DNA from 3 places in the Actinomadura sp. SCN-SB genome. Region 1 is predicted to be linked to each of the others. Evidence: riboswitches for the same ligand, from Rfam matches in the RefSeq annotation. Region 1 holds a riboswitch; each other region holds the start of a gene.
The links. A riboswitch is a leader RNA that binds a small molecule or an ion and turns the genes downstream of it on or off. The one in region 1 is predicted to bind cyclic di-AMP.
Positions count from the first base shown of each region.

Region 1 (3,984 bases):
ATCGCTGCCCGGGCTCGGCCAGCCGTAGGCCCGCCGGGCCTTCGCCGGGGATTTCCGGGAGCGGGTCGGCCTTGGGCGCCTGATCCGCTGCTGCCATCGCCCTGCCTTACTCCCCGTACCGGTACTCGGTGGTCTCGCCGTAGGCGCCCTGCCCGTACCCGCCCTCGTCGTAGCCCTCGCGCTCGTCGATGACCAGCGTTCCGGAGAAACGGTCGTGAAGGGACTGGCGCAGTGGCTGATCCCAGATCGCCCAGAGGTAGGCCATCAGGGCCCCGATCCAGACGAGCATCATTCCGTAGGCGAGGTAATCCCACACCATCACGGCGAGCGCCAGGAAGAAGAACACGCCGATCTGGTAGCCCACATGCACGATGCCGGCGCGCCAAACCGCCTGGGTCGTCGTAATGGCGTCGCCCGCGGGCCGTACCTGGACAACGCCCAGATGCATGACGCGCTTGCCGAGCGTCCGGCCCCAGAGGGAGAGCTGCACGGCCTCATAGATGAACGGCAGCACCGACAGGACGGCGAAGAGCGTGAACAGGATCGGCCAGTTCCAGATACCGCCCTCGGTCTCGGTCTTGCTTCCGGCCGAACCCAGGCCGATCGTCCCGATCACGACGGGCACGACGAGCGCGAATCCGAACGCCGACACAAGCCCGTTGTCGAGAACCCGCGCGGCGGCGCGCCGATGGATGGGCGCGAGGGGAAGGCTCGCCGCCTCGGAAACGTCGGGGGCGCCGTGGTAACCGTAGTCCTGCTGCCAGTTCTGCTGGGGAGGCGATTGCCATTGGCCTCCCGCCGGCCCCTGCTGCCACTGCGACCCCTGATAGGACGGCGGAGGGCCGTACCGGCCCTGAGGTGGCGGGCCCGGCTGAGGATAGTGCCTGCCGCGGCGGGGGGATCTACTCATCGGTCAGTCCTCCAGGCGAAGCAACATCCGGGTATTGCCCAACGTATTCGGCTTGACCCGGTCGAGGTCCAGGAACTCTGCCACGCCTTCGTCGTAGGAACGGAGGAGTTCTTCGTACACCTCGGGCGAAACCGGGGTGCCCAGGATCGGGCGGAACCCGTGACGCGCGAAGAAGTCCACTTCGAAGGTAAGACAGAACACGCGCCGCACGCCGAGTTCCCGGGCGACTTCCAGCAGCCGCGTCACGATACGGTGGCCGATGCCGCGCCCCCCGTACCCCCGGTCGACCGCCACCGAGCGGACCTCGGCCAGGTCCTCCCACATGACGTGGAGCGCGCCGCACCCGACCACCCGTCCGGGACGCCCCCCGGCGGCCTCCGCGATCTCGGCGACCCAGAACTCCTGGACGTCCTCGTACAGCTCCACCGTGTTCTTGCGCAGCATCCGGCGGCCCGAACCCGCGTACTGGCCGATGAGCCGGCTGATCTCCTGGACGTCCGCGGTACGGGCACGCCTGATCACCACATCCACAAACAGCCGACGCTATCGGACCAGGTGACGCGGCTGCGCCCCGGCGCGGACGACCAGCCGGTCAGGCGGTGCGAAGTGGCCCATAACACATCACTGCTCCCTCAACAGCCCCAACTGCATCTGAATCGCCCGGTTTCACCGAGGATTTCCGGTGTTCCGGTTGGCAGCACCCGCCCGCTCCGTTAGTCTCCTGCGCTGACATCCGGCCGCCGTCGCATGCGGCCGTACCGCCGAATCCGCGGGGCGCCGCCAGCGTTCCGGGAACCGGGGACCCACCACTTCGGCCGCTCGGGGAGGACACCGGGCCGGAGCCGGGGGGTTAATCCGCGCGACCCGCGGACGGGCCGCTCCTTGCCCGAACCCGTCAGCTAACCCGGTAGGCGGTGGAAGGAGAGGAGATTTGGTGGAGTCGTCGCGCCCTGGTCACTCGTCGCGCGGTTCTGGATCCGTCCCCCGCCGCCCGGGATCCGTTTCCCGCCGGAAGGCCGCGGCCGGGCTCCGGATCACCGTCGCGGGCGCTCTGATCGCGACCACGGCGGTGCTCCAGCCGGTCGCCGCGCACGCCGACCCGGAGCCGTCCACCAAGGACCTCAGGGCCCAGGCGTACAAGCTCGCCGACCAGCTCGAACAGCTCACCGAGCAGTACAACGGGCTGCGCGTCAAGCTCCAGCAGTCGCAGCGGGCCGCCAAGGTCGCCGCCGACAACGCCCGCCGCCAGGAGGAGGCGCTCTCCGGGCTCCGCGAGAAGGTCGGGACCCTGGCCGCCACCAGCTACATGAAGGGCGGCGCCGACCCCACCGCCCAGTTCCTCTCCGCGCGGGACCCGCAGGCCGTCCTCGACCAGGCCGCCACGCTGCACTTCTTCGCCGCCCAGGACGGCACCCGGGTCGCGGGCATGCTCCAGGCGATGCAGGCCGCCCAGCGCGCCCGCAAGGCCGCCCAGAACCGCGCCGACCAGGTCGAGAAGCTGCGCACCGACCTCAACGCGCAGCGCAAGAAGGTCACCGCCCTGTACGAGAAGGTCCGCGGGACGCTCGTCAAGCGCGACCCCACGGAACTGGCCCGGCTCCCCGTCATCGGTGACGGCAAGGCCGCGCAGGCGCTCCGGCTGGCCATGGGCAAGATCGGGCGGCCGTACGTCTGGGGCGCCTCGGGCCCGAACGCCTTCGACTGCTCCGGACTGATCATGTGGGCGTACCGGCAGGTCGGCATCAGCCTCCCGCACTACACCGGCAGCCAGTGGAACGCGGGCACGCACATCTCCCGCAGCCAGCTCCAGCCGGGCGACCTGGTGTTCTTCTACTCCGACCTGCACCACGTGGGCATGTACGTGGGCGGCGGGAAGATGCTGCACGCCCCGCAGACCGGGGACGTCGTCAAGATCTCCCCGATGGCCGGCAGGCCGTTCGCGGGCGCCGTCCGCGTCGCCTGAGATCTGCTGACACCGGTCGAACGCAGCCCGACACCACTCGGGCGATCGCCCGAGATCGGGAGCGGTGGAACGGTCTTCGCCGGCGGCCCCGGAGGAGCGGGAGGAATGCGGCGGGGGGCCTTAGCCAGGATGATCGTGGAACCACGTCCGCGGCGACGCATCGGCAGGGACCTACCTGCGAGGGGGCGGCGTCGCCGCAACGGGGGCGGACGGAGTTCGCCTACTTCTGTTGCCGGTCGTTCTGTCTTGCCGTGTTCGCTCGTCCTGCGCCCGTATCCTCCCGGCGGGCGGGGCGTGAACCCTGGCTGGGTTCGTGTCCTAGATGAGCTGCCTGCGGGCCGCCCACACAACGGCCTCGATCGGCGTGTTCACTTCGAGCCGGTCGCAGATGGTCCGCAGCCTCCGCCGCAGGGTCCGTGCGCTCAGCTCGAGCTTGCGTGCCGCCACATCGGCTGTGACACCGCTGGCGATCTGCGCGAGCAGTCGGATCTCCTCCTCGTTCAGTCGCAGATCGTCGGTGCGACGTGCGAGTGTGGCCTGTTCCACTCCGTCCTCCCTCGTCCGTGGTGATGACCGCGGGGATGCAGCCGTCCGCTACACAGGCACGGGTAGGCCTCGATTTGGTCGCGTTGGTTGCCGGGTCCGGCTCTCCGGACTGAGATCATCGATTCCCTTTGCCGAAGCGCGCGCTTGGCCGGAGGTGGCCGATGGCCCGATTGAGGGGCGCATGGGGGGAACTCCAGGTGACGATGCAGACGTTGCCCAACCGAACGCGAACGCGCCCGCGGGTGCGAAGGACGCGCCCACGACGGAGTGGGCGGCGCCCCCGCTGGGGAGGAGAGCGCCTTGCCGGGACGGGTCTCGACCGCCAGCCATCTCCACCCGCCCCTCCGTCAGATCGTCCGATTCTCCTCGTTCCGGCCGCGAACGAAGATCGTGAATCGTTTCAAGCTACGCTTCGGCTCGGAACGCTAGGCGGCCGAATCCGGCCCGTCAAGCGGCCGTTGGAGACCATGTGCACACGTATAATCACCCATCGTGACGTCTCGCTCGGGGGCCAGCGGCGGGAAGCTCGATAACCTGCGGAAACAGACCCCGGGTCGGCGAGGAG
Region 1 is NZ_JBIMPP010000028.1:86,784-90,767, reverse strand. It holds gene ACGWYJ_RS19705 (RDD family protein) at 1-97, opposite strand, end outside; gene ACGWYJ_RS19700 (RDD family protein) at 107-910, opposite strand; gene ACGWYJ_RS19695 (amino-acid N-acetyltransferase) at 914-1,441, opposite strand; cyclic di-AMP (ydaO/yuaA leader) riboswitch at 1,660-1,841, shown strand; gene ACGWYJ_RS19690 (NlpC/P60 family protein) at 1,845-2,873, shown strand; gene ACGWYJ_RS19685 (LuxR family transcriptional regulator) at 3,192-3,419, opposite strand.

Region 2 (3,984 bases), on a different contig from region 1:
CGGCGTTTACGAGGTCACCGGACGGCTCGGCGTCGGCGAGCACGGCGCCGTCTTTCTCGGCCGGACCCCGTCCGGCGGGCAGGTCGCGATCAAGCTGCTGCACCTGCGGCTGACCGGGGAGCCGGCGGCGCGCGCCCGGTTCGCCGGGGCCTTCGCCGCCGCCCGCAAGGTCCAGGGCTTCTGCACCGCCGCGATCCTCGACGCCGACGTGGAGGGCGACCGCCCGTACGTGGTCAGCGAGTACGTCGCCGGGCCGTCCCTGCTGCGGCTGGTCTCCGAGGAGGGCCCGCGCGGGAACGCGGTGATCGAGCGGCTGGCGGTCGGCGCCGCGGTCGCGCTCGCCGCGATCCACCGGGCCGGGGCCGTCCACCACGACCTCAGGCCCGCCAACATCCTCCTCGGCCGGGACGGGCCCAGGCTGACCGACATCGGCGTCGCCGCCGCTCTGGAGACCGTCGACGCAACCCCGACGGGACGGGTCAGCGACGACCCCTCCTACAAGGCACCCGAACAGCTCAGCGGCAGCGACAACGGCCCGGCCGCCGACGTGTTCGCCTGGGCCTCGTGCCTGCTGTACGCGACCTACGGGCGGGCCCCGTTCGGGGACGACTCCACCTCCGAGATCATGCAACGGGTGGTCTACGACGAGCCCGAGATGGACGAACTGCCGGACTCGCTGCGCGAGGTCGTCGCCGACGCCCTCGCCAAGGACCCCGCGCGGCGTCCCACCGCGGCGGCGCTGCTCGAACGGATGCTGGACGAGTCCGGGCCGCTGGCCGAGAAGATGCCCGGCACGCTCCTCGACGAGGGCCGCGCGCTCGCCGTCGGCGCCTCGCTCACCCCGCCTCCCGCCGAGCCCCGGATCATCCTGGAGTCGCCGGCCCTCTCACCGACCGCGTTCACCGGCCCCACGCCTGAATCCGTGCCGCTGAGGGCCCCCGTCCCGGACCCGCCCCGGGAACCGTCGGCGCCGGGTTCGTACGAGCCGTCCAACCTGTACGAGCCGCCGGGGGAGGCCACGGCCCGGCTGGGCTCCGAGGGGTGGTTCGAGCCCCGCTCGTCCTCCAAGCCCGGCTCCCGGTCCGCCCCGCCGGAGCCGGCCGAGGCGGCCGAGCTCACGCGGATCGACACGCCGCGCATCGACCCGTCCGGCCCGCCCCCGTCCCGCGACCGGGTGTACGACGACATGGCGACGCAGCATGTGCCCGCCGTGCCCGAGGGGAGGTTCGCCGGGCCGACCGACAGGACGGACCCGGTCCCGCACCTGATCCCCGGCATGGACCGTTTCAGGGACGAGGTTCCGGAAGAGCGCGGCTCCACGGCCGTCCTGCCCGCCGTGGTGTCCGAGCCGTCCTCACGCGGGCTGCCGGGGATCTTAGAGAACCTGCTGCGCCTGCGTCCCGGCAACAGCATGCTGGGCGTGGCGCTCTCCCTCACGATCGGCGTGCTGGTCGGTGTCGCGATCATCGCTCTGGTGCTGTGGCCGCAGATGCGCGGGAACGAGGAGCCGTCCCCGCAGCAGGCCGGGCCCGCCAACGCCATCAACGACCAGCCCGTGACGGCCGTCCCCGAGGGCTTCGCCGGGACATGGAAGGGCACGGTCGTCAACCCCTCGCGCGGCGCCTCGTTCCCGGTCGAGGTCACGTTCGAGCCGGGCCAGACGAAGGCGCGCGCGGTGTACCCGCAGACCCGCTGCACCGGGACGCTGACCTTCACCGAGGGGACGAACCGGACGCTCAAAATGGCCCTGAACATCTCCAAGCCGTGCTCCAGCGGTGCCGTCGAGGTCACCCGCCAGGTCGACGGGACGCTCCAGTACGTGTGGAGGCTGCCGGGCAACCGGCGGCTCGGCTACCAGGGCAAACTCAGCCGTAGCTGACCGCGCCCGGCCGATCGGGGAGCCGCCCGGACCCGAGGATTTAAGGGTCATTTAAGAGTTTCTTTCGCCTCGGATCCATTAAGGTATCCGCGGCCGAGATCATCGGCTTGGCCGCGGGTGCCCGGTCCCCGCCGGAGAGAAGGAGTGCTCTTGCGGACTGCCCACCGAAGGCCGGCCCTCGCATGCGCGCCACCGGGCCGCGCCGGCGAACCGCCCCGCCGCGCCCCCGCGCCCTTTCTCCCGGGCGCGGAAATGGTCAAGCGCCACCCGAGCAAAGGCACGGAACGGGCCGCTTCCCTAGGGAACGCGCGGCGGCATGCCCTGCGGGTCCACGCTGTGAGCCGGGTCACCTGACATGGCTCCGCTCCCACGAAATGGCCGCGCCCACCGAGCAATGAACCATTCCACGGCGCCCGGCGGTTTGATCTCCGCTAAGGTTCGTATGGCTCATTCCAGTTCGACCGCATTGCAGTCCGACGGCATTCGGCCCGCGCACCGTCCCGCCCCCCCGGGGACGGAACGGCCGGATCGGCCGAGTCCCGTGGCACCCGCGCCACGGGAGCCGGGGACCCATCGCCGGTGAGTCCGGGGCCAGCCCCCGGGCCCGACCGGCCGGGGTGAACCCACCACCGGTCACCACCGGCGGTGGCAGGGCCGTCTCCCGGCCCGAACCCGTCAGCTAACCCGGTAGGCGATCGAGGAGAGGAGAGGACGTGGAGGAGACCCCGAACTCCACCCGCCGCTGGCGCACCCGGCTACGGCGTCCCGCCCTGGCACTCGTGGCACTCGCCGCCGGTGCCGTGCCGCTCACCGCCGGCACCACGGTGAACGCGCAGGCCGCGGCCCCCGGCGACACGGCCAAGATGCGGAAGCTCAACGCCCAGATCGAAAAGCTCGACAAGGCGTACGGCGGCGACCTCGCCAAGCTCAAGGACGCCGAGTACGACGCCAAGAAGGCCATCGCCAAGGCCAGAGAGCTCAACACCGACCTGGAGGCCACCCGCAACCTGGTCGCCCAGCTAGCGGCCTCCCAGTACATGACCGGCGGCGCCGACCCGTCCGTGTCGGTCCTCGGCTCCGACGACCCGTCCAGCGCGCTCAGCGGCCTCAGCCTCGCCAGCCACGTGGCCTCCAACCAGTCGGCCCGGGTCCAGCAGATCCAGAAGCTGGTCAACGACCAGCAGCGCGCCAAGCGCGAGGCCGAACAGAAGATCAAGGACCTGGAGAAGGAGATCGCCGACCTGGTCAAGCAGCGGGCCAGGATCCGGGCACTGATCAAGAAGTACAAGCCCGAATCCCCCAGCGTCGGCATGGGCGGCGTCACCGCGCGCATGCTCAGGGTGAAGAACGCGGTCGACATCGAATTCGGCCCGTTCCCCACCATCGGCTGCTTCCGCGGCGGCGTCGACGCCCAAGACCACGCCACCGGCACCGCCTGCGACTTCATGGTCAGCACCGGCGGCAGCATGCCGTCCGCCAACGGCCGCGCCCAAGGCGACGGCACCGCCCAATACGCCATCAACAACGCCAGCAGGCTCGGCGTCAAATACGTCATCTGGCGCCAGCGCATCTACGACATGCGCAGCCCAGGCTGGCGCATGATGGCCAACCGCGGCGGCATCACCGCCAACCACTACGACCACGTGCATATATCTGTGTTCTAAGGCAGACGCGAGCTGCACTCGTCGCTGGCGCTCCTCGCTTGTCGCGCCTGCGGCGATCGCTGCATCGCTCCGACTCGCCCAGGGGCTCGCTACGCGATCAGGTTCCTCGCAAGCTCGGAACCTGCCTTCGGACGCGATCGCAACGCCTGGGCGACCGTTCGGGGCTGGGGGTTGAGGTGGGTGCGGCCGTGTTTATTGGCAAGCACGAGCTGCGCTCCTCGCCTGGCGGCTCGTCGCTTGTCGCGCCTGCGGCGATCGCTGCATCGCTCCGACTCGCCTAGAGGCTCGCTCCGCGATCAGGTTCCTCGCAAGCTCGGAACCTGCCTTCGGACGCGATCGCAACGCTTGAGCGACCGTTCGGGGCTGGGGGTTGAGGTGATTACGACCGTGTTTGGTGCAGACGCGCGCTGCGCTCGCTCCTGGTTTGGATGCGAGCGCAGC
Region 2 is NZ_JBIMPP010000010.1:159,997-163,980, reverse strand. It holds gene ACGWYJ_RS09465 (serine/threonine protein kinase) at 1-1,879, shown strand, start outside; cyclic di-AMP (ydaO/yuaA leader) riboswitch at 2,400-2,589, shown strand; gene ACGWYJ_RS09460 (coiled-coil domain-containing protein) at 2,593-3,543, shown strand.
Region 2: another riboswitch for cyclic di-AMP. It lies ahead of ACGWYJ_RS09460 (coiled-coil domain-containing protein); the one in region 1 lies ahead of ACGWYJ_RS19690 (NlpC/P60 family protein).

Region 3 (3,984 bases), on a different contig from region 1:
CCCACGGGGGTCACCTGGAACAGATCGTCCAGGACGCGATCCGGGTCGTCGGCGCCGTCCGGCCCGCCCCCATGGCCGGGTACCGGGAAGGAGCGGCATCCTGAGCGGCGACCCCGGCATCGACGCCATGGACACCCGGAGGTCGGCGCCATGAACACCGTGGTCGGAGCGGCGATCATCGCCGGTGGACGGTTGCTCGCGGCGCAGCGGGCGGAGCCGGAGGAGCTGGCGGGCGGCTGGGAGTTCCCCGGCGGCAAGGTCGATCCCGGGGAGTCGGACGAGGACGCGCTGCTCCGCGAGTGCGCCGAGGAGCTGGGCATCCGGATCGCGCTGACCGCCCGGATCGGCGCGGACTGGCCGCTGAGCCTGGGCGGCGTGCTGCGGGTGTGGACGGCCGCGATCGTCGAGGGCGAGCCGCGCCCGCTGGAGCATCTGGCGCTGCGCTGGCTCGGCCCCGACGATCTCTACTCGGTGGACTGGCTGCCCGGCGACCTCCCGGTGGTGGAGGCCGTCCGCCCCCATCTGCTGAACGCCGCGCCCTGAGCGCCCCGAGCGCCGTGAAGGGTCACTCGATGCGGTTGGCGGCGGCGAAGTCGGAACGGTCCGACAGCTTCGAGATCTTGACCACGTCGCCGGTCTGCGGGGCGTGCAGGAACATGCCGTCGCCCAGGTAGATGCCCATGTGGTGGAGGCTCGCGCCGAAGTAGACCAGATCGCCGGAGCGCAGCCGGTCCCGGCTCACCTTCGTGCCCTCGTTGACCAGGGCGCCGGTGTAGTGGGGGAGGCCGCTCTTGCCGACCTGCGCGTACGCCCAGACGACCAGTCCCGAGCAGTCGAAGCTGTTCGGTCCGGCGGCGGCCCAGACATAGGGGCTGCCGAGCTTGGTGAGCGCCTTGCGGGCCATTTTGGCGGGCAGACCGGAGCCCTTGACGGTGGCCTTGAGACCGGTGCGGGGGTCCTTGGCGATGGTGGTGGTCAGCTTGTCGAGCTGCTTGGTGACCTCGTCCACCTTGGCCTTGGCGGCGGCGCGGGCGGTCTCGGCCTCCGCCGCCGCCCGCCGGACCTGGGCGGTGTGCGCGGCGGCGGCGCGGCGGGCGGCGTTGGCCCGGTCGATCTGCGCCTGGAGCCGGTTGACGACGGCGGCCTGGTTCCGGGCCAGGTAGGCCGAGGCGGCGAGCCCGCCGGTGTCGCCGCCGCTGAACAGCATGTCGGGGCCGCCGGTCATGTAGTCGGCGGCGGCGAGCCTGGCGAGTTCCTGCCGTGCCGGGGCGACCTGGGCCTCCAGCGCGGCGGCCGTCTTCGCGGCGTCCTGCTCGGCGCGCCGTGCCCTGTCCAGGTCGACCCGGGCCTTGTTGTAGCGCTCGGTGAGCTTCTCGGCCTCGGTGTTCAGCGCGTCCAGCCGCTTGCGCAGCTCGCCCTCGGTGGGCTTCCTGGACGTCCGGGCCGAGGACGAGGCCGAGGGCGAAGGCGCCGCTGCGAGCGCGGCGGCGGAGGCGGCGGCCGGCGCGTGCGCGGGACGGACGGCCGCCTGGGCGGCGATGGGGGCTCCGGCGCCGAAGACGACGACGGCGGCGGAGGCGATGGCGGGCATGGCGAAACGGCGTTCACGGGGTGCCGGTGTCAAACCGTGCTCTCCTCTCCTTCTCCGCCTACCGGGTTAGCTGACGGGTTCGGGCCAGGAGTCGCCCTACGGCGCGCGTCACGGGCACACGCGCCGATTCACCCCGGGGCTAGCTCTGGGTCCCCGGTTCCCTTGCGGGACTCGGCGGTCCGGCCGTCGTCCCGGGGGCGGGACGCCGAACGACCGGATCTGCAGGACTGTACAGAGAACCGGCAAAAGTGGCCAAATAGACCAAATCCACCGGATGGGGCGAAAGGGTGACCGGAGGCCGCGCAGGACCCCGTCCGGCCAAGTAGACTGAGAAGGCCGCGCGTCTGCGGCGATCCCCGAACCTGACCCCAAGGCGAGCCCGCATGCCCATCTCCACGCGCGATGACCTCCGGAACGTCGCGATCGTCGCCCATGTCGACCACGGCAAGACGACGCTGGTCGACGCCATGCTCTGGCAGTCCGGCGCGTTCCGCGAGAACCAGGACGTGGACGACCGCGTCCTGGACTCCGGCGACCTGGAGCGCGAGAAGGGCATCACGATCCTGGCCAAGAACACCGCCGTCCGGCACGCCGGGATGACCATCAACATCATCGACACCCCCGGCCACGCCGACTTCGGCGGCGAGGTGGAGCGCGGGCTGTCCATGGTGGACGGCGTGGTGCTGCTGGTGGACGCCAGCGAGGGCCCGCTGCCACAGACCAGGTTCGTGCTGCGCAAGGCGCTGGCCGCGCGGCTCCCGGTGATCCTGGTCGTCAACAAGACCGACCGCGCCGACGCCCGCATCGACGAGGTCGTGGACGAGACCTACGAGCTGTTCATGGACCTCGACGCCGACGAGGACCAGATCGACTTCCCGATCGTCTACGCCTCCGGGCGGGCCGGCCGCGCGTCCCTCACCAAGCCCGGCAACGGCGAGCTGCCCGACAGCGCCGACCTGGAGCCGCTGTTCGAGGTGATCAAGAGCACCATCCCCGCGCCGTCCTACGACCCCGACGCCCCGCTCCAGGCGCACGTCACCAACCTGGACGCCTCCAGCTACCTGGGCCGGATCGCGCTGTGCCGCGTCCACTCCGGGACGATCAAGAAGGGCCAGCAGGTCGCCTGGTGCCGGCGTGACGGCAGCGTGGAACGGGTCCGGATCAGCGAGCTGCTGATGACCGAGGCGCTCACCCGCAAGCCCGCCGACGAGGCCGGGCCCGGCGACATCATCGCGCTGGCCGGCATCCCCGAGATCATGATCGGTGAGACCCTGGCCGATCCGGACGACCCGCGCCCGCTGCCGCTGATCACGGTGGACGAGCCGGCCATCTCGATGACCATCGGCACCAACACCAGCCCCCTCGCGGGCCGGGAGAAGGGCACCAAGGTCACCGCCCGGCTGGTCAAGGACCGGCTCGACCGGGAGCTGGTGGGCAACGTCTCCCTGCGCGTCCTGCCGACCGAGCGTCCCGACACCTGGGAGGTGCAGGGCCGTGGCGAGCTGGCGCTGGCGATCCTGGTGGAGAACATGCGCCGGGAGGGCTACGAGCTGACCGTCGGCAAGCCGCAGGTCGTCGCCAAGGACATCGACGGCAAGCGGTACGAGCCGGTGGAGCGGCTGACCATCGACATCCCCGAGGAGCACCTGGGCGCGGTCACCCAGCTCATGGCCGTCCGCAAGGGACGGATGGAGCAGATGACCAACTACGGGAACATCGGGGGGTCGGGGGGGTCGTCCCCCACGAGGCGGCAGAGCACCGGCTGGATCCGGATGGAGTTCCTGGTCCCGGCGCGCGGCCTGATCGGGTTCCGCACCGAGTTCATGACCGAGACCCGCGGCACCGGGATCGCCCACCATGTCTTCGAGGGCTACGAGCCCTGGTTCGGCGAGCTGCGCACCCGTCCGTCCGGCTCGCTGGTCGCCGACCGGCACGGCGCCGCCACCGCGTACGCGATCATCAACCTCCAGGAGCGCGGGACGTTCTTCGTCGGCCCCACCACCGAGGTCTACGAAGGCATGATCGTCGGGGAGAACTCCCGGTCCGACGACATGGACGTCAACATCACCAAGGAGAAGCAGAAGACCAACATCCGCTCCTCCACCGCCGAGGCCACCGAGTCGCTGACGCCGCCCCGGCTGCTGTCCCTGGAGGAGGCGCTGGAGTTCGTCCGCGAGGACGAGTGCGTCGAGGTCACGCCGTCCGCCGTCCGCCTGCGCAAGGTCGTCCTGGACGCCAAGGAACGCGAGAGGAGCCGCGCGCGGGCGAAGAGGGCCGCCGCCAACGCCTAGCCACCGCCGACGCCCGCTTGGCCGCCGCGCGCGTGGCCGGCACGTAAGACGCGAAGGGCCGCTCCGGACGTAGTCCGGAGCGGCCCTTCGCGTTCGTGTCCC
Region 3 is NZ_JBIMPP010000005.1:21,331-25,314, reverse strand. It holds gene ACGWYJ_RS04690 (Mut7-C RNAse domain-containing protein) at 1-104, shown strand, start outside; gene ACGWYJ_RS04685 ((deoxy)nucleoside triphosphate pyrophosphohydrolase) at 151-543, shown strand; gene ACGWYJ_RS04680 (C40 family peptidase) at 566-1,624, opposite strand; cyclic di-AMP (ydaO/yuaA leader) riboswitch at 1,631-1,778, opposite strand; gene typA (translational GTPase TypA) at 1,975-3,882, shown strand.
Region 3: another riboswitch for cyclic di-AMP. It lies ahead of ACGWYJ_RS04680 (C40 family peptidase); the one in region 1 lies ahead of ACGWYJ_RS19690 (NlpC/P60 family protein).